4 regions of the Ensifer sp. LC384 genome follow, and region 2 is predicted to be linked to each of the others. Evidence: riboswitches for the same ligand, from Rfam matches in the RefSeq annotation. Region 2 holds a riboswitch; each other region holds the start of a gene.
What was found. A riboswitch is a leader RNA that binds a small molecule or an ion and turns the genes downstream of it on or off. The one in region 2 is predicted to bind cobalamin.
Positions count from the first base shown of each region.

Region 1: linked by a shared signal. The riboswitch ahead of cobU (bifunctional adenosylcobinamide kinase/adenosylcobinamide-phosphate guanylyltransferase) and the one ahead of nrdH (glutaredoxin-like protein NrdH) in region 2 are both predicted to bind cobalamin.
Region 3: linked by a shared signal. The riboswitch ahead of BC363_RS11655 (DUF1636 domain-containing protein) and the one ahead of nrdH (glutaredoxin-like protein NrdH) in region 2 are both predicted to bind cobalamin.
Region 4: linked by a shared signal. The riboswitch ahead of bluB (5,6-dimethylbenzimidazole synthase) and the one ahead of nrdH (glutaredoxin-like protein NrdH) in region 2 are both predicted to bind cobalamin.

Region 1 is NZ_MBST01000011.1:33,681-38,355, forward strand. It holds gene cobN (cobaltochelatase subunit CobN) at 1-1,051, opposite strand, end outside; gene cobW (cobalamin biosynthesis protein CobW) at 1,122-2,186, opposite strand; gene cobU (bifunctional adenosylcobinamide kinase/adenosylcobinamide-phosphate guanylyltransferase) at 2,190-2,714, opposite strand; cobalamin riboswitch at 2,852-3,307, opposite strand; gene BC363_RS11360 (adenylate/guanylate cyclase domain-containing protein) at 3,602-4,675, shown strand, end outside.
Region 2 is NZ_MBST01000002.1:181,826-186,500, forward strand. It holds gene nrdE (class 1b ribonucleoside-diphosphate reductase subunit alpha) at 1-1,946, opposite strand, end outside; gene nrdI (class Ib ribonucleoside-diphosphate reductase assembly flavoprotein NrdI) at 1,916-2,332, opposite strand; gene nrdH (glutaredoxin-like protein NrdH) at 2,349-2,570, opposite strand; cobalamin riboswitch at 2,871-3,096, opposite strand; gene BC363_RS04055 (LysR substrate-binding domain-containing protein) at 3,764-4,675, shown strand, end outside; gene BC363_RS04060 (aspartate/glutamate racemase family protein) at 4,666-4,675, opposite strand, start outside.
Region 3 is NZ_MBST01000011.1:99,660-104,334, reverse strand. It holds gene aspT (aspartate-alanine antiporter) at 1-1,490, opposite strand, end outside; cobalamin riboswitch at 1,912-2,128, shown strand; gene BC363_RS11655 (DUF1636 domain-containing protein) at 2,236-2,649, shown strand; gene BC363_RS11650 (ABC transporter ATP-binding protein) at 2,672-3,481, shown strand; gene BC363_RS11645 (ABC transporter substrate-binding protein) at 3,478-4,431, shown strand; gene BC363_RS11640 (iron ABC transporter permease) at 4,507-4,675, shown strand, end outside.
Region 4 is NZ_MBST01000045.1:123,446-128,120, forward strand. It holds gene BC363_RS25845 (LacI family DNA-binding transcriptional regulator) at 1-96, opposite strand, end outside; gene BC363_RS25850 (phytanoyl-CoA dioxygenase family protein) at 197-1,390, shown strand; gene BC363_RS25855 (SDR family oxidoreductase) at 1,482-2,303, shown strand; cobalamin riboswitch at 2,410-2,619, shown strand; gene bluB (5,6-dimethylbenzimidazole synthase) at 2,664-3,461, shown strand; gene BC363_RS25865 (DUF2865 domain-containing protein) at 3,370-4,455, opposite strand; gene BC363_RS25870 (acyl-homoserine-lactone synthase) at 4,633-4,675, opposite strand, start outside.

The sequences.
Region 1 (4,675 bases), on a different contig from region 2:
CCTTGGGATCGTAGATCGAAGCCGCCTTGAACGAGACGGCGCGCGCAAGGACGCGGCCATCAACCTCGGGCAAGGCGACGTTCATCGCCAGGTCGCGTGCCATCAGCCCCTGCGGCGAGGCCTGCCATTGGGCGCGCGACGAGGCGGAGAAGATCACCTGCAACACCGGCGCGCCGGTCGATTCCAGCACGGTCGGCTGCCTGTCGGCGCCGGGGGACGAGACGGCAAAGCCGGTGGCGTTCATCACCACGTCGGGTGCGACCTCGGAAAAAATCGATTGCAGCGTGCCGACCGAAACGGCATCCTTGAGGCTGGCCACGAACAGCGGCAGCACGCGCATGCCTTCTGCGGCAAGCGCATCGATCAGCGCCTCGACCGGCCGCGTCTCGCCGCTCTGAACGAGGGCACGGTAAAAGCAGATCGCGACGGTCGGGGGTTCGAATCCCTCCTCCGCTACCACGCCCCCTTGAACGCACCCCAGCCATTCCCGGACGCCGATGACGCCCGCACCCGGCCACCAGATACCGGCCTTTAGGAGCGGCTTTGCCGGTTGTGGCTTCTCTGCGCCCGAGATCAGCGCCTCGGCATAGTCGAGGAACAACCCGGCATTGTCGGCGCCGCCCTCGGTGAAATAGGCCCAGAGGCGCTGCCGGTCGTCGGGCTCGACGGTCGAAAACGGCTCGAGGCCAGGGTCCGGCTTGTCGTCGCCGGGCAGCACCGCGATCTGGAAACGGTGGGTGACGGCGGCGGCATGCAATGCTTCCAGCACATAACGGAAATAGCTGGCGCCACCGAGCGGCCTGACCACGATGAGCTTCGCATGCCTTGCCGTGCGTTCGACATAGGTGTCGACCGACATCGGATGCATCAGGTTCATCAGGCTGGCGATGCGCAGGCCCCGATCTCCGTCGCGCCGGCCATGGGCCGCTGCGATCGACGAAAGCTCGGTGTCGGCGGCCGACAGGAAAAGGATGTCCGCCGGCGTTTGCCCCAGGTCGATCGCCTCGTTGCCGTCGGCGATCGTTCCTTTCTGGGCGAGAAGCAGATGCATTGTTCTGTCCGTTCAAGCAATTCCAGGAAACGTGTGAAACGCTTTCCTGGAATTGCGTTGCTTCAAAGAGTTAGGCGAGCGCGGTGATGGCGGCGCGCACCGCTGCTTCGTCCATATCGTGCAGGCCGATGACGACGAGGCGCGTGCCGCGCTTTTCGCCGGTCGCCCAGGCACGGTCGTAATACTGGTCGATACGCGCGCCAACGGCCTGGATCAGGAGCCGCATCGGCTTGCCGGGCACATCGGCAAAGCCCTTCAGGCGCAGCACGTCATGCTCGGCGATCACGCCCTTGAGGCGATCGATGAAGGCTGCCGGATCGGCGATCGCGCCGAGCTCGACGACGAAGCTGTCGAACTCATCGTGGTCATGCTCCTCGCCGGCCTCATGCTCCATCTCGTGGTGAGACTTGCGGTTGGCGATATCGCTTTCCGTGCCGACACCGAGGCCGAGCAGGATGGCAACGGCCACTTCGCCGTTCTTCGCCTCGATCATCGTTGGCTTGCGGCTGGTGCGCGAAGACACCTCGTCGCGCACGGCTTTGAGGCCGGATGCGTCGATCAGATCGGTCTTGTTGAGCACGATCAGATCGGCAGCGGTCAGCTGGTCCTCGAACAGTTCCTCGATCGGACTTTCGTGGTCGAGATTGTCGTCCTCGACGCGCAGCGCATCGACCTTGTCGTGGTCATCGGCAAAGCGCCCGGCGGCAACTGCGGCGCTGTCGACCACGGTGACGACGCCATCGACGGTCACTTCGCTGCGAATGTCCGGCCAGTTGAAGGCGGCGATCAGCGGTTGCGGCAGCGCCAGACCCGAGGTTTCGATGATGATGTGATCCGGACGCTTTTCGCGCTCGAGCAGCTTGGTCATGGTCGGGATGAAATCATCGGCAACCGTGCAGCAGATGCAGCCATTGGTGAGCTCGATGATGTCGTCCTCCGAGCAGGCCTCCGCGCCGCAGCCCTTCAGCACGTCGCCGTCAACGCCGAGATCGCCGAACTCGTTGATGATCAGCGCGATGCGCTTGCCGTCAGCGTTCTGCAGCAGGTTGCGGATCATCGTCGTCTTGCCGGCGCCAAGGAAGCCGGTGATGACGGTCGCCGGGATCTTGCCCTGGTTGGCTCTCGCAGTGGTCATGGATCAACCCTTCATTTTCAGCGGCAAACCGGCCGCGACAAAGTAAACTTCCGCAGATTTCTCCGCAACGATCTGGTGAAGCCGGCCGGCATGGTCGCGGAAGTCGCGGGCCATGCGGTTCTCGGGCACGATGCCGAGGCCGACTTCGTTGGAAACAAGGATCAGGCGCGCCCGCGCCTCAGGCAGAAAGGCGGCCAGGGCGGCGAACTCCGCCGCCATGTCGCGTCCTTCCATCATCAGGTTGGTAACCCACAGCGTCAGGCAGTCGACGAGAACCACGCGGTTTCCGTCATCGATGCGTGTCAGCAGCGAAACGAGATCGAGCGGCTCCTCATGCGTCGTCCAGCCATCGCCGCGCCTTGCCCGGTGATGGTCGATGCGCTCGCGCATCTCGTCGTCCCAGGCACGGCCGGTCGCGACATAGTGCATGTTTAGCCCCGAGGCTTCGACGAGCCTTTCGGAAAAGCTGGATTTGCCGGAACGGGCGCCGCCGAGGACGAGAACCGGCCCGGCACTGGAATTGCTCATGTGCGTTGCGGCCTCATGTGCTTGGTAGCGAATTCGTGCGGCAACAGGATTTCACCGCGCCTAAGGCGCGTTCGGGAAACGATCTATGAGCCAAGACAACCTCCGTGATGGCGTGGGAAGCGGGCTTCCCTTCGGGCGGAATGCCCCTGTCGGACGGCAGGTCTCCTGGCTCACGGCGTCACGGGTCCACTGCATCGTGCCCCGTTATGACGCGAACACCGATGCCTGGGCCCGAACGGCCCGCCTCACCTTCCCGGCGCTTTCCGGTGCCACAGCGAACCTTTGCGCGTCGTCTCCGACGCGCGGCGCTGTGGGCGGTTTCGTGAAAGGCGGACGATTCGTAGAAGAAGAGGCGTCCAACCCGGCTGATCACGAAGCCACGCCAGTGGCTTTTCCGACTGATTTCCAAACCACCTGCGATTGCCCCATGCAATCGAACGGAAGCCGGCCTTCAGCCCGATGGCGAACCCTGACCGTTCTACAGTCGCGGGGTCGGCTGCGATAAGGATGCCCGATTTGGGTCCATCCGTCACATTCCCAATTATTCCCCCGCATCGCCACGATCCGGGGAAACCATCCAACATCCGATGATTAGGAAGCGGGCGCACCAAAGTCAATCGACGCGTGCGACACGCCACCCATCGAGATGCGGCACGCGACAATTCGCCAGCATTCAGTCGCACATGCCACCAATCAAGGCCGGGGCGCAAAGACACCCTGGCTCCGAATGCGGTCGCGAAAGTTGTGCGGGCGCGGAGAGGTTTCCCGCGATACGAACTCGATCTCAGGAAACGGAGGATATTCCGCAGCAAATGAAGTATATTTTAGCAATACAAGATATTTCGACAAAGTAATCGACAAAGCGACTTCGTTTATCCGGAAGGCAAATGGAACGCAGGCTTGCTGCCGTGATGATTGCCGACGTTTCCGGCTATGGGCTACTCAGCCAAGCCGACGAGGAGGGCACTTGCGCGCGCTTTCAGGCCGATCTGCACGAACTGTTCGAACAAAGGATTGCCGCGCATCGCGGGCGGTTGATCAAGACCATGGGCGACGGCTTGCTGGTCGAGTTCCACAGTGTCGTCGAGGCGGTCCGCTGTGCGGTGGAGGTGCAGCGGGCGAAGTCCGAGAGCCGCGGCGTCGATGAGCGCCGGCTGGAATTCCGTATCGGCATCAATCTCGGCGACGTTATCGTTGAGGGCGACGACATCCAAGGCGATGGCGTCATCATCGCCGAGCGGCTGCAGAGCCTGGCCGAACCCGGCGGAATAGTCATCTCCGGCACCGCTTACGACCAAGTTGAGAAGCACCTGGACGTCGGCTTCGTCTTTCTCGGCGAACAGCGCCTGAAGCATATCGAAAAGCCGGTGCGGACCTACCGCCTCTGGCTGGGCGAAGCTCGCCCCAGCGGTGCAACCGTCACGGGACGCCGCATAAGACGCTGGGCAACGCTCGTAACGCTTGCTGTGGTGCTCGGCGTCGCTGGCGGTGTGGCTTGGTGGCGGTCGTGGGAGCCGGCCATGGAAGCAGCCTCGAGCCAACGCTCGGACCTGAGCCCGCCGGATAAGCCGTCGATCGCAGTGCTCCCGTTTGCTAATGTGAGCGATGATCCCAAGCAGGAATATTTCGCCGACGGCATGACCGACGGCCTCGTTACCGAGCTGGCCCAGGTGTCCGGTTTGTTTGTCATCGCGCGCAACTCGACCTTCACCTACAAGGGTAAGGCGGTGACGCCCAGGCAGGTGTCCGAGGAACTCGGTGTCAGATATGTCCTCGAAGGCAGTGTGCAGCGCGCCGGAGAACAACTCCGCATCAATGCCCAGCTCATCGACTCACTCAGCGGAGGACACGTTTGGGCCGGAAAGTTCGACGGTTCACTCGCCGATGTCTTTGCGCTGCAAGACGAAGTGACGCGCGGGATTGCGGATGCTCTTGCACTTCGGCTGAATCCCGACGAGCAG
Region 2 (4,675 bases):
ATCTTGTCAGGGCCGATCTCGTAGGCGTCCTGGTAATATTCGAGGTTGTCGTTGGTGAGATAAGGGGCCGGGTAATAGACGCGGCCGATCTTGCCTTCCTTGCGGATCTCGATCTTCGAGACGATCGGATGGATCGAGGATGTCGAGTGGTTGATGTAGGAGATCGAGCCGGTCGGCGGCACGGCCTGAAGGTTCTGATTATAGAGGCCCGAGGTCGTCACGGCCTGCTTGAGTTCCAGCCAGTCCTCCTGCGTCGGAATGTGGACACCGGCGGTTTCAAACAGTTCGCGCACCCGCTCGGTTGCCGGCTTCCATTCCTGTTCGGTGTACTTGTCGAAATATTCGCCAGAAGCATATTTCGAGTTTTCAAAGCCCTTGAAGCTCTCGCCGCGTTCGATCGCGATGCGGTTCGAAGCGCGCAGCGCGTGGTAGGTCACAGTGTAGAAGTAGATATTGGTGAAATCGATGCCTTCTTCCGAGCCGTAGAAGATACGTTCCCGGGCGAGATAGCCATGCAGGTTCATCTGGCCGAGGCCGATCGCGTGGCTGTCGTCATTGCCCTTCTCGATAGAGGGGACCGCGGCGATGTGGCTCATGTCGGACACCGCCGTCAGCGCGCGGATCGAGGTCTCGATCGTCTTGCCGAAATCGGCGCTGTCCATCGCCGCGGCGATGTTCAGCGAGCCGAGGTTGCAGGAAATGTCCTTGCCTATGTGCTTGTAGGACAGGTCGTCGTTGTAGGTGCTGGCTTCGCTGACCTGCAGGATTTCCGAGCACAGGTTGCTCATGGTGATGCGGCCGGCGATCGGGTTGGCGCGGTTCACCGTGTCTTCGAACATGATGTAGGGATAGCCCGACTCGAACTGGATCTCGGCCAGCACCTGGAAGAACTCGCGTGCCCTGATCTTCCTCTTGCGGATGCGGCTGTCGGCGACCATTTCCCGGTATTTTTCGGTGACCGAGATGTCGGTGAAGGCAACGCCATAGACGCGCTCCACGTCATAGGGCGAGAACAGGTACATATCCCCGTTGTTCCTGGCGAGTTCGAAGGTGATATCGGGAACGACGACGCCGAGCGACAGCGTCTTGATGCGGATCTTTTCGTCGGCATTCTCCCGCTTGGTGTCGAGGAAGCGCATGATGTCGGGGTGGTGGGCGTTGAGGTAGACGGCACCCGCTCCCTGGCGGGCGCCGAGCTGGTTGGCATAGGAGAAACTATCCTCCAGCAGCTTCATCACTGGAATGATGCCCGACGACTGGTTCTCGATCTGCTTGATCGGCGCACCCGCCTCGCGGATGTTGGTGAGCGACAGCGCCACGCCGCCGCCGCGCTTCGACAGCTGCAGCGCCGAATTGATGCCGCGCGCGATCGACTCCATGTTGTCCTCGACCCTCAGCAGAAAGCAGGAGACGAGCTCGCCGCGCTGCTTCTTGCCGGCATTGAGGAAGGTCGGGGTCGCCGGCTGGAAGCGGCCGGAAATGATCTCGTCGACCATGTCGCGCGCTAAGGCCTCGTCGCCACGCGCCAGCGTCAGCGCCACCATGCAGATGCGGTCTTCGTAGCGCTCGAGATAGCGCTTTCCGTCGAAGGTCTTCAGCGTGTAGCTGGTGTAATATTTGAAGGCGCCGAGGAAGGTCGGGAAACGGAACTTCCTGGCATAGGCGTGATCGAACAGGTCGCGCACGAAGTTGAACGAATACTGATCGAGAACCTCCTGCTCGTAGTAGCCTTCGACCACGAGGTAGTCGAGTTTTTCGCGCAGGTTATGGAAGAACACGGTGTTCTGGTTGACGTGCTGCAGGAAGTACTGCTTTGCCGCCAGCCGGTCCTTGTCGAGCTGTATCCTGCCGTCCTCGTCGTAGAGGTTCAGCATCGCGTTCAGCGCGTGGTAATCGAGCGCCGCTTCCGTCGCCTTCAAGGGGCGTTCGAGTGTTGAGACGTCCAAAATCGTTCCATCCCGTTTTTGACATTGGCGACGTCCTCATCGGTGCCCAAGAGTTCGAACCGGTAGAGATAGGGCACCTGGCACTTGGCCGCGATCACGTCGCCGGCGATCCCGTAGGTCGCGCCGAAATTGCAGTTGCCCGCGGCAATCACGCCGCGGATGTGGGAGCGATTGTCCGCATCGTTGAGGAAGCGGATCACCTGTTTGGGCACGGCCCCCCTGCCGTCGTCGCCGCAATAGGTCGGCACGACGAGCACATAGGATTCCCTGACGTCGAGCGGCGCATTGGCCGTGCTGACGGGAATGCGTCTGGCACGCAGGCCAAGCTTGCCGACGAAGCGATGGGTGTTTTCCGAACGGCTGGAAAAATAGACGATCAGCCCCATCGCGACGCGCCTCGCTTTAGGAAAGCGTGCTGATCTTGTCGGGGCGGAAGCCGGCCCAATGGTCCGGACCGGCGACGACGACGGGAAGCTGCATGTAGCCAAGGCCCTTGACCGTCTCGAGCGCGTCCTCATCGATCGAGATGTCGATCACCTCGTAGTTGACGCCCTGACGGTCAAGCGCGCGATAGGTTGCGGTGCACTGGACGCAGGCGGGCTTGCTGTAGACGGTGACGTTCATTTCTTCCTCGTTTGGTCGGCTGGAGCTGGGCATGAAAAGGCATGCGGATACGCAGAAGCGATCCGGCGAAATGCTGGGGCTGGCATGATTGCGGCCTGCTCGGATCGAAACGAGCAGCGCAGTTCTTTGTCAGATGCGCGGGTTCCCGCGCCTCTTCATTGGCGAATGACAGGAATTCGATGACGCGGACATGACGTCACCCCGAAGTTGAAGACGGCGCTTCCGGGGAGACGTCGAGACAATCAGGCAGGGTTCATCCTGCCTCAATTACACCTCTGACCCCTCCGGACACCCCGCCCGTGGACGTTTATCGATCGAGGCAGGTCTCCTGGCTCACGGGTCGGTGCTTCTGTCCTGGCCTTCCCGAAGCTTCATGCTTCAGTGGCCGAATGCTGGACAGTCGCTCGCCGTTTACAGTTGCGGGGGCAGCCACGGCTTAGCCAAGCGAGATCGCTACGACGCACCGTATTCCCATCTTCGCTCCCAATCCTTGCGAATCGGAAGAACCTCGAACACTAGATATAGTATATGTTGTGAAAATCGCGTCAATAGGTTCGATGCCGCAGCAGTCCGTCAGCGTGGACAATATTTTCTCGGGTGTGGATAACGGCGAGTAAACGACGGCGCCCGCACCAGATCGACATGCAGCCAGGCGGCCGGCCGCGCCGTCGGTATGTTGTCGCCGATTGGGCCGAAATAGGTTGCAGGCATAATCGTCTTCGACAGTGCCGCCGCAAAAGCGGCAAGATCAATCGCACAAGGAAGTGCTTATGTCTGTATTTTGCTTCTCCCGTAAGCCTGCGAGGCTTGAGGCGGCGGGATGCGGCGCGACGTCGTGATCTGGTCCGCGAGACGAGGACGCGCTGCCCGGATCAGAACCCGGTGCGCGCTGCCAGGGAACGGCAATGTCGCCGGCACGTGCCCGGATACCCTCATTGTCGCGCGTGAGACCGATATCTCTCAGCTGGAACTCGCTGAATGCATCGATGGTTGTCGTGGCGTCGGCAGCATTCCTGGCCGCGCTCAGGACATGGCGGATGATCAATCGCAGTGCGCTAAGCATTGCTAACCCCTTCATTTCTGCGGTGATTTGTTCGCGAGAAAATTGAAGATTTTGATGGTTTCGCGCAAAGCGATTTCTCGCATGCTGCCATAAAGAATGCTTATCTCAGCGCATGAGCAAGATTCCCCCCATGAGTGCGGTGCGCGCCTTTGAGGCCGCAGCCAGGCACCTGAGTTTCACCCGCGCGGCGCAGGAGCTCGGCATGACGCAAGCCGCCGTCAGCTACCAGATCCGCCTGCTGGAGGATCGCACCGGCACGCCGCTCTTTGTCCGTCTGCCGCGGGAAGTGCGGTTGACGGCTGCCGGACGGCAGCTTGCGCCGAAGGTGACCGAGGCGCTCGACCTGTTGGGTACGGCCTTCTCCGAGATTGCCGACAAGACCGAACATCACCTGCACATCTCGGTGCTTCCGACCGTCGTCTCAAGTTGGCTTGGTTCCAGGCTCGCCTCGTTTCAGACAGCCCATCCAAACATCAGCATTCGCGTGCACATGTCCACGGAGCTGATCGACTTCAAGCGCGATGCGATCGATCTCGTGGTGCGCAGCGGCAACGGTGACTGGTCGGGCAATGACGTGTTTCCTCTTTTCCCGATCGAATACATGCCCGTCTGCACGCCGACGTTCCTGGAAAAGCATCAGCTGAAGGATCCCTCCGACGTTCTCAGGGTGAGGCGCTTCGGCAACGCCAGCTGGTGGCGGCGCTGGATGACCGAAACCGGCGTGGAGCCGCCGGCAAGCAACGGCACCGAACTGATCTTCGACGTCCAGGCGATGGATGTGGCGACGACATTGCACGACCATGGCATTGCCATGGCGGTCTCGACCTTTCTGATCGAGGAGCTCCGCAGCGGAAAACTCGTCCGGCCGTTCAACCATGTGGTCAGGGATGGCCGTGCCTATTGGCTGGTCTATCCGCAAAGCCATCGGCGACAGAAGAAGATCCAGGCGTTTCGCGACTGGATCATTGCCGAGGCCGCTGCGTCGAATGCGCTGCTGGCCGCCGTGGCCGGAGAGCTTCCCTCGGTACGGTCTCAAGCCGAC
Region 3 (4,675 bases), on a different contig from region 2:
ACCGAAGCGATCATCGGCACGGACGTCGACACGATGCCCCACAGGAGCAGGGAAATGCCGACCTCCTGCAGTCCCGCGACAAAGCCCGGGCCGGCGCCGATGCCCACGACGGCAATGAAGATGTTCAAGCCCAGAGTGTTCAACAGCCAGAGCGCCGGAGACGGGATTCGGCCGAAGGCAGGGTAGGTGGTGCGAAGCCATCCGAGCACAAGGCCGGCGAGAAGCGCGCCGCCCGAGGTGGACATGCCGATCGGTATGCCGCCGATCGTCAGCGTCAGGGCGCCGATCATGGCGCCGATGAAAAGCCCCCAGCCGAGGAAGGCAATGTCGGTCGTTTCGACCGGGCGATCGGCAAAGCCGAGTGCCTTGATCGCGGCTTCGACGTGTCTCCTGGCGCCGCCGAGGGTGACGATATCGCCGCGTTCGACGGTCGTGCCGGGCAGGACCGGGATCTCGACCAGCGAGCGCATGATCTTGCGGGCATAGACGCCGCGCGCCCAATCTTCGGTGCTGACGTCGGCGAGCGTCCTGCCGGCGAGCGCCTTGCTGGTCACGTAGACGTCCACGACCTCGGCTTCGGCGTTCAGCAGTTCCTTGTCCTCGACCTCAAGCAGCTTGGTATCCAGGTTCTCGACGAGCAGGGCGCGTCTGCCGGAAAAGGCGACAACGTCGCCGGGCTGCAGCACGGTGTTGCCGTCCGCTTCGATGATCTGGCCGCCGCGCCGCAACCGTTCGACGAAGACGCGGATGCCGGGAAGCAGGTTCTTGACCGGCGTTCCGGTGAGCCCGCTCGCCTCGTCGACGCGATAGGCCCTGAGGCTGAAATCGTGGTAGGCGCGCGTGATCCCGGGTTCGCCGCTCTCGGATCCGCCGCCGAGCTTCGCCTCATATTCCTTGCAGGCGGCAGGAAGATCGATGCCGAGAAGCTTGGGGCCGAGCTGCGCCAGGATGATCGCCGAGCCGATGGTGCCCCAGATATAGGTCACCGCATAGGCAATCGGGATCTGATCGGTGTAGGTCTTGGCTTGTTCGGCGCTTAAGCCCATCGCGTTGATCTGATCGCTGGCAACGCCGATGGCCGCCGAAATCGTCTGAGAGCCTGCATACATGCCGGCGCCATAGCCGAGCGGCAGCCCGGCGATGAGCGCGCACAGATACGGGACGATCAGGCACAGCACCAATACCGATAGGGCGAAGAGGATCTGCTTGGGGCCGTCCGTGCTCAGGCCGCGAACGAATTGGGGGCCGACGCCGTAGCCGACGGCAAACAGGAACAGAAGGAACAGCGTCGACTTCAGGTCGCCGGAAACCTGGATCCCCAATTGCCCGATGACGACACCCGCCAGAAGCGTGGCGGTGACATTTCCAAGGTTGAACCCGGCGACCTTGATCGGACCGATCAGGAAACCAATGCCGAGGGCAAGAAAGACGGCCACGGGAGGATAGTTTCGAAGCGTCTCAACGAAAAAATCTATTGGGTTCACCGTCATCCCTTTCAGAAAGCTTGGTTACCACTACTCGCATCCGGGATTTACACGGACAGGTTGGATACTGCGTCGCGCGAGAACTGCTGTCGTCGACGAGCGAAATGGAGACAATGCCGGCGTGGATTGCCTTACTGAAGGACGCAATCACTTATTTTGAAAGCACATCACTGATTGTGCTTGTCTTCAAGTACGTAACAGTAACGGATGACGTTACGGGCTGTCGCTTGCGGTCATTGGAAACCGGCCGCAGGCTTCCGTGGTTCTTCGGTGCACTATGATGGGCTCCTAAAGGTCGGTGCTCGGCAAGCTCATTTTCGGCTTGCGTTATGTTATGATATTACATAACTAAATGCACATGAAGATATGCCGCATGTTGATATGCCTTGGCCGATCCGTTCCGGCGGTTGTCACCTCCGCCGAAGTGTGCGACGAAGGCTTTGATGGTGCTGCGACCGCGACAATGCGGAAGCGGCTGAAAAGGGAACACGGAACGGACGACCCGAATGGGGCCGAAACCGTGGCTGCCCCCGCAACTGTGAGCGGAAAGCGCATTCACACCATGTCACTGGCGATCAGCCGGGAAGACGTGGATGCGCGGCGACCCGCGAGCCAGGAGACCTGCCATCGAACCGATCAACCACAACGGACGGGGTGTTCCGATGGAAAAGAACTGGTTTTTGCGCGACGGCCATCCGTCATCAGACCGCTTTGCCACATTCTCTCCGGACCAATCCGGCGGAGAAGAGATATGGCCAATCCGGCATCCCGACAGCACAAGATAACGGTCTGCACCGATTGCCGTTTCACCGGCGGCCCCTGCCGGCCGGGCGCGGATCTGATCCAGCGGCTGAACCGCAGCATTGCGGCGCTCGGCGAGCCGCTCGACCAGGATTTTTCCATCGCTGGAACGGTCTGCATGGCCGCCTGCACAAGGCCTTGCACCATCGCCTTCCAGGCAACGGGAAAGGCGACCTACCTTTTCGGCGATATCGCGCCCGAGGAGGATATCGACGATCTCGTTTCCTTCGCCACGACCTATGCCGGGCGAGGCGACGGCATGACGCGGGCGGCCGAGCGGCCGCGCGGGCTCAACGGCAAGACGCTGGCGCGCATTCCGGCAGCGCTGCTGGTCTCCGAAGACATCGGCGGGCATTTCCAATGATGGCGCGGAGAGGGATGAACCGATGAGCTGCGCCGCGACAGGGGCCGGCCTTCGGGTCCGCGCCTTGGATTGGGGCCCGCGCCCGGAGCTGCGGCTGGTCCGCGAGGTCGACTTTGCCATTGCGCCCGGCAGCCGCCTTGCCATCCTCGGCCCGAACGGTGCCGGCAAGACGTCGCTGCTGCGCTGCCTCTATCGCTCGGCCCAGCCGATAGCGGGCACGATCGAGGTCGATGGCGTCGACATCTGGGCGATGACGGCGCGCGAGGCGGCCAAGATCATTGCCGTCGTGCTGCAGGAGATGCCGAGCGATTTTCCCTTCAGCGTGCGCGACGTGGTGATGATGGGGCGCATTCCCCGGCGTGAAGGCATGAGCGGTTGGACAGCGAAGGATCGCGAGACGGTGGCACATGCGCTCGAGCATCTCGATCTCACCCACCTTGCCGGACGGCAATTCTCCACGCTTTCGGGCGGCGAGAAGCAGCGGGTGCTGATCGCCCGGGCGCTCGCCCAGCAGCCGCGCATCATCATCCTGGACGAGCCGACCAACCATCTCGACATCCGCCACCAGCTCGAAATTCTCGACCTGTTGCAGACGCTGCAGCTGACGATCGTCACCACGCTGCACGACATCAACCTGGCCGCCGAATTTGCCACCGACGTGGCGATCCTGACGGAGGGCCGCATGACGGCCTTCGGCCCGCCCGAAGACGTGCTCAACCCGCAGGCGCTTTCCGCCGCCTTCGGCGTTACTGCCACTGCCCACAGCAACGCCGTTACCAGCGGCGCGCGCTTTTCCTTTTCACTCGCTCGACAGGGATCGATGTCATCATGAAGACCTTATTCGCCAGCTCCGCCCTTCTGCTCCTGACGCTTGCCGCGACGCCGGCGCTTGCCTTTCCCGTCACCGTCAAGAGCTGCAACCGCGAGGTGACCTTCGATGCCGCCCCCAAGCGGGCCGTCTCCAACGACGTCAATCTCACCGAAATGATGCTGGCCCTGAAGCTGCAGGATCGCATGGTCGGCTATACCGGCGTTTCCGGCTGGAAGACGCTGGACGAAAAGCTGCGCGAAGGCGTCAAGGCCCTGCCGGAGCTTTCGGAGAAATACCCGACCAAGGAGGTGCTGCTCAATGCCGACGCCGATTTCTACTTTGCCGGCTGGAACTACGGCATGAAGGTCGGCGGCGAGGTGACGCCGGAAACGCTCGAACCCTTCAAGATCAACGTCTATGAGCTGACCGAATCCTGCATCCACGTCATGGCCAAGGGCAAGCCGACGATGGACGACATGTTCGTCGATCTCCTCAATCTCGGCCGCATCTTCGGTGTCGAGGATCGGGCCCAGGCGCTTGTCGACGGCTATCGCGCCGATCTCGACAGGATCGTCACCGGCATTGGTGTCATCGAGCGTCCGACGCGCGTCTTCGTCTATGATTCCGGTGAGGAGAAGCCGTTTACATCGGGCCGTTTCGGCATCCCGACGGCGATGATCGAGGCGGCTGGCGGCGTCAACGTCATGGACGACGTGGAGAAAAGCTGGACCGAGATTTCCTGGGAGCCGGTGATCGACAAGAACCCCGAGGTGGTGGTGATCGTCAACTATGGCGAGGTGACCGCCGAGCAGAAGATCGCCTTCATGAAGAGCAATCCCGCCTTTAGGAACATCGATGCCGTCAAGAACGACCGCTTCGTCGTGCTCGACTATGTCGAGGCGACGCCGGGGCCGCGCAACATCGACGCCATTGCGCGGCTTGCCGAGGCCTTTCACGGGCAGGCGATGTAAGCTGAGCGACCAGCCGGACGCGCGCCGACCGGCGCGCTTCTCCTATTCTCATCGAAAACTCACCATGGACGGACTGTGAAGATCACCACCGCCTTTCTCGCGGCGCTGCTGTTGTTGTGCCTGACGATCACTGCCGCAGTCTCATTGGGGTCGGCGCCGATCCCGGTCTCGACCGTCTGGTCGATCATCGCTTCAAAACTTTCGCCCGGCAGCGTTGACGTCGTCTGGTCGGCCGGCCGCGAAA
Region 4 (4,675 bases), on a different contig from region 2:
GCGTACGCCAGGACGACCATTCAAGACGCGATCGACGGTCGCGGTGCTGAGCCCCGCTTGAAAGGCGATGTCCTTGACCAGAAACGGATGAGCCAACGACGATCCCTCCTGATGGTTTTTTGATGGATTTCTGCTCTATATCACGATTTTGCGGCGCCTATAGTCGGGACATCGAAAGTTTCTGAGGAGGAGCGGGATGAAGACCGACAACAATGCGCGCCAGCGCCTCGGCCGCGTGTGGCTGAGTGAGGATGCCTGCGACATCGAAGCGTTCCGGGCCGAAGTGGAGCGCCGGACAAACCTTGCGGACTATCCGCACGCGCTCGCCTGCGAGAAGAATGTGCTGATCTATGACAGCGCCAGGCTGGTTGCTGCCTGCGCCACGGCCGAGGGACGCCGCGCCGCCTTGGCCGAGATCTGCGAGGCGCTTGCGACCGGGCCCGGCGTCGCGGTGTTCAAGCGCGCTTACGCAGACACGACGGTCATCGATGCCGCCAGCGGTATTTTCGGCGCCATTATCGATGAGCAACACCGCACCAACAGCGGCGGCGGCGATCACTTCGCCAAGCCCGGTGCCAACGACCGCATCTGGAACTCGCTCGAAAAGCACTGCCTGAAAAGCCCTGAGAGCTTCGCCGCATATTACGCCAACGCCATTATAGCGCTCGTCAGCGAAGCCTGGCTTGGTCCGAACTATCAGATGACGGCACAGGTCAATCGCGTCAATCCAGGCGGCGCATCGCAGTCGGCCCATCGCGACTACCATCTGGGCTTCCAGACCTCTGATGTCATCGAGCAGTATCCGGCGCATGTGCACCGGCTATCGCCGGTGCTGACGTTACAAGGGGCGGTTGCCCATTGCGACATGCCGCTTGAGAGCGGCCCGACGCTTTTCCTTCCCTATAGCCAGACCTATGTGCCCGGCTATCTCGCGCTGAAGCGCCCGGAGTTCCGTGCCTATTTCGATGAGCATCACGTGCAGTTGCCGCTGGAAAAGGGCGATGTCGTCTTTTTCAACCCGGCGCTGTTCCATGCGGCCGGCAGCAACCGTTCGACCGATATCAAGCGCGTTGCCAACCTGCTTCAGGTGTCGTCGGCCTTCGGGCGGGCGATGGAGACTGTCGATCGCGTCAAGATGAGCGCGGCGCTCTACCCGGCGCTTGCGGCCCTGATGGCATCGGGCACGCTTTCGGCCAGTGAGGCGGCCAATGCGATTGCGTCCTGTGCCGAGGGCTATTCCTTCCCGACCAATCTCGATCGCGATCCGCCGCTGGGCGGCCTGGCGCCGAAAACCCAGGCGCAACTGATGCATGAGGCGCTTGCGGGCAAGTGGAGCGATGCGGATTTCCGAAGCGCGCTTGACGAGCAGGCACAGCGCAAACTGAGCTGAAGGACAGGCATAGATATCTCAGGTCCCCGGCGCTCTGCGGCGGGGGCCGTTTTCCCGTTTCGATGAGACATTCACTCCTGGGAGGACTTTCATGACCGAGCAATATGGCCGTCTCGACGGCAAGATCGCCATCGTCACCGGTGGTACGCAGGGGCTGGGCGCAACGATCGCCAGCCTGTTTGCGGAACGTGGCGCGCGAGGCGTCGTCATCTGCGGACGCAACGCGGCCAAGGGCGAAGCGAAGGCCGAGCAGATCCGCAAGGCAACCGGCGCGCAGGTGCATTACGTCGAGGCCGACCTAGAAAAGGTCGAGGATGCCCGCAAGGTCGTCAGTGCCTGCGACGCGACATTCGGGCGTGTCGATGCCCTGGTCAACGCGGCGGCGATTACCGATCGCGGTACCATTCTCGACACCAGCCCCGAGCTGTTCGACCGAATGTTCGCCATCAATGTCCGTGCGCCCTTCTTCCTGATGCAGGAGGCGGTCAAGGTTATGCGCCGCGAGGGCACGCAGGGAACGATCGTCAACATCGGTTCGATGTCGGCGATGGCCGGGCAGCCGTTCATCGCCGCCTATTGCTCGTCGAAGGGCGCCCTGGAGACTCTGACCAAGAACACCGCCTATGCGCTGCTGCGCAACCGCATTCGCGTCAACGGCCTCAATATCGGCTGGATGGCTTCCGAGGGCGAAGACCGCATCCAGCGCGAGTTTCACGGGGCGGCTGCCGACTGGCTCGAAAAGGCCGCCGCCAGCCAGCCCTTCGGCCGCCTCGTCGACCCAAAAGAGGTCGCGCGTGCCTGTGCTTATCTGTCGTCGGATGAATCCGGACTGATGACGGGTTCGGTCATCTGCTTCGATCAGTCGGTCTGGGGCGGCTATGACGGCTCGCCGCATCCGGTCGCGCCGCTCTGACAGCGAGCGGCACGGGCGGCGGGTCGCAAACATCGGTCGCTGCCGATTGACCTTGGGACTGCCGGGGCCGCCATCTCGGGTTTGCTTGTCTTTCCATTCCGCCTGTGTCCATATGGCACCGTCAGGTGCCCGCGATGCGGGAGAATCGGGAATCCGGTGTCACTCCGGAACGTGCCCAACGCTGTGACGGGGACGGCTGCCTCTAGGGATTTTGAGCTTACTCAAGGTCTTGCCACTGGATCCTCATGTGATCTGGGAAGGTGAGGCGGCCGGTTGATCCGAAGTCAGAAGACCGGCCTGGCAAGATGGACCGATATCCGCGCGGACGGCGGAAGGTTGTGCATTGTTGGGGATCGAACGATGCGGACTGACGCGAATGGCGGCCTTGCAGCCGCCGAGGCCTTTTCACCCGACGAGCGTGAAGCCGTCTATAGGGCGATCGAGACGCGCCGGGATGTCCGGGACCAGTTCTTGGCCGAGCCTTTGCCCGACGATGTGGTGATGCGCCTGCTGAATGCCGCGCACCGCGCGCCGTCGGTGGGTTTCATGCAGCCATGGAATTTTGTCGTCGTGCGCCGGGCAGAGACCCGCGAGCGAGTATGGCAGGCCTTTTCGCGCGCCAACGATGAAGCTGCACTGATGTTTGACGGTGATCGCCAAGCGAAATACCGCTCGCTGAAACTGGAGGGGATCCGCAAGGCACCGCTCAGCATCTGCGTCACCTGCGACCGCACGCGCGGCGGGGCGGTCGTTCTTGGGCGCACCCACAATCCGCAGATGGATGTTTATTCCACCGTCTGTGCCGTGCAAAATCTGTGGCTCGCCGCGCGCGCCGAAGGCGTCGGCGTCGGCTGGGTCAGCATCTTTCACGAAAGTGAGATCAAGGCGATACTCGGCATTCCCGATCACATCGAGATTGTCGCCTGGCTTTGCCTTGGCTTCGTCGACCACCTCTACCAGGAGCCTGAACTTGCGGTGAAGGGTTGGCGCCAGCGGCTGCCGCTGGAGGAACTGGTATTCGAGGAAGGTTGGGGAACGCGACGCGGTGCGGAGTCCGGCACGCTGATCAGTTGTTCTGGACCGGCTGGTAGCCCGGACCCTTCGGATGGCGTAGATCGATCGACGTTTCCTCCTGGGGAAGGAACGTCGGGCCGATGATCCGCACCTTGCTCTTGGCGGGATCGTAGGGGCGCTCTTCCGTAGCCGCTTTGGCGGCAGCGGCTGCCGCTTCCTTCTTGCCTTCGATGACCATGATCGACGATTCGCTGCTGCCGGTATTGCCGCCGCCAGCCTTGGGCGTTGTGGCCGCCGTCTTTGGAATTCGGCAGCTGCAAACTCCGGGCTTGCCGACGCCACGCGTGCGATAGGCGAAAGCGTTCGGCAGTTCCGTATAGGGGCGCCCCGTCGAGGCGGAGACCATCTGGTCGCTCTCTTCGGTTGCAAGCTCGTGGAAGAAGAGTTCAGTTTCCGCGTCCGGGCAACGGGCGCGGCAGGCCTGCTCGTCGCGGGCGAAATCCGCCGGGCTCGCCTCGGACGAGATCGGGAAGAAGGCGCCGTCACAGGTGCGTACGCACATGGTGCGAAGCGTGCCGGAATAGACGCCGCTTTCCGGCGGGTAGGTGCCTGCTTCGTGGTCCCGTAGCATCGGGCCGTAGGATTCGTCCGGCGGCAGATCGCGCAGGATGTTGCGATGCGTTTCCGGCTCATCCGGGTCGGCGCTGGCGAACTCCTCGCGATCGCCGTAACAACCGTTGATTTCGAGCGCGGCCAGGATGCGTCGTCGCGTATCGTCGCCATCGCCTGACATGAGCTGCTGGCGCTCTGACTTGAGGATGCGCAGATTGTCTTCCATCTCGGCGATCAGGCTGTTGATGTCGGCGCAGATATTCGGGTCGCCGCCGTTGAAGACGACGACGCTGCCCGTGCCGCAGCCGGCGCGTCGGCGGTCGTTGCGCGCCCGGCGCAACTCGATGTTCTGCCTGGAAATCGCGCTCGCATAGTCGCGCGTGTCGGCCGTTGTCGCGATGGCGGCGGGGAATTCGGCAAGCCGGGTGTTCAGGCGGTCGCATACGCTGGAGGCCAGCGCCTGATCGGCCAGAACCAGAAGCAACGGCAGGCTCGCCGCCGCAAGGGTTTTGATGTTCCGGAACAAGGCGAACGTCTCTTCCTGCAACCGCACGGGCGCCACCCTTGTTGTGCGGGATCGGTCGCCGCCGGCAATTCCTGTTTCCGCCCTATCATAAGGCTTGTCGCCGCCGGTGCAACGACAAGCCTCGCATTGCGTTAACAGCTCCGTCCGATGGGAGGAACGGACGGTGCTGATCCGAGATCAGGCGGCGCGCGCCGTTTCCAGCGACATCGGCCGTTCGAGA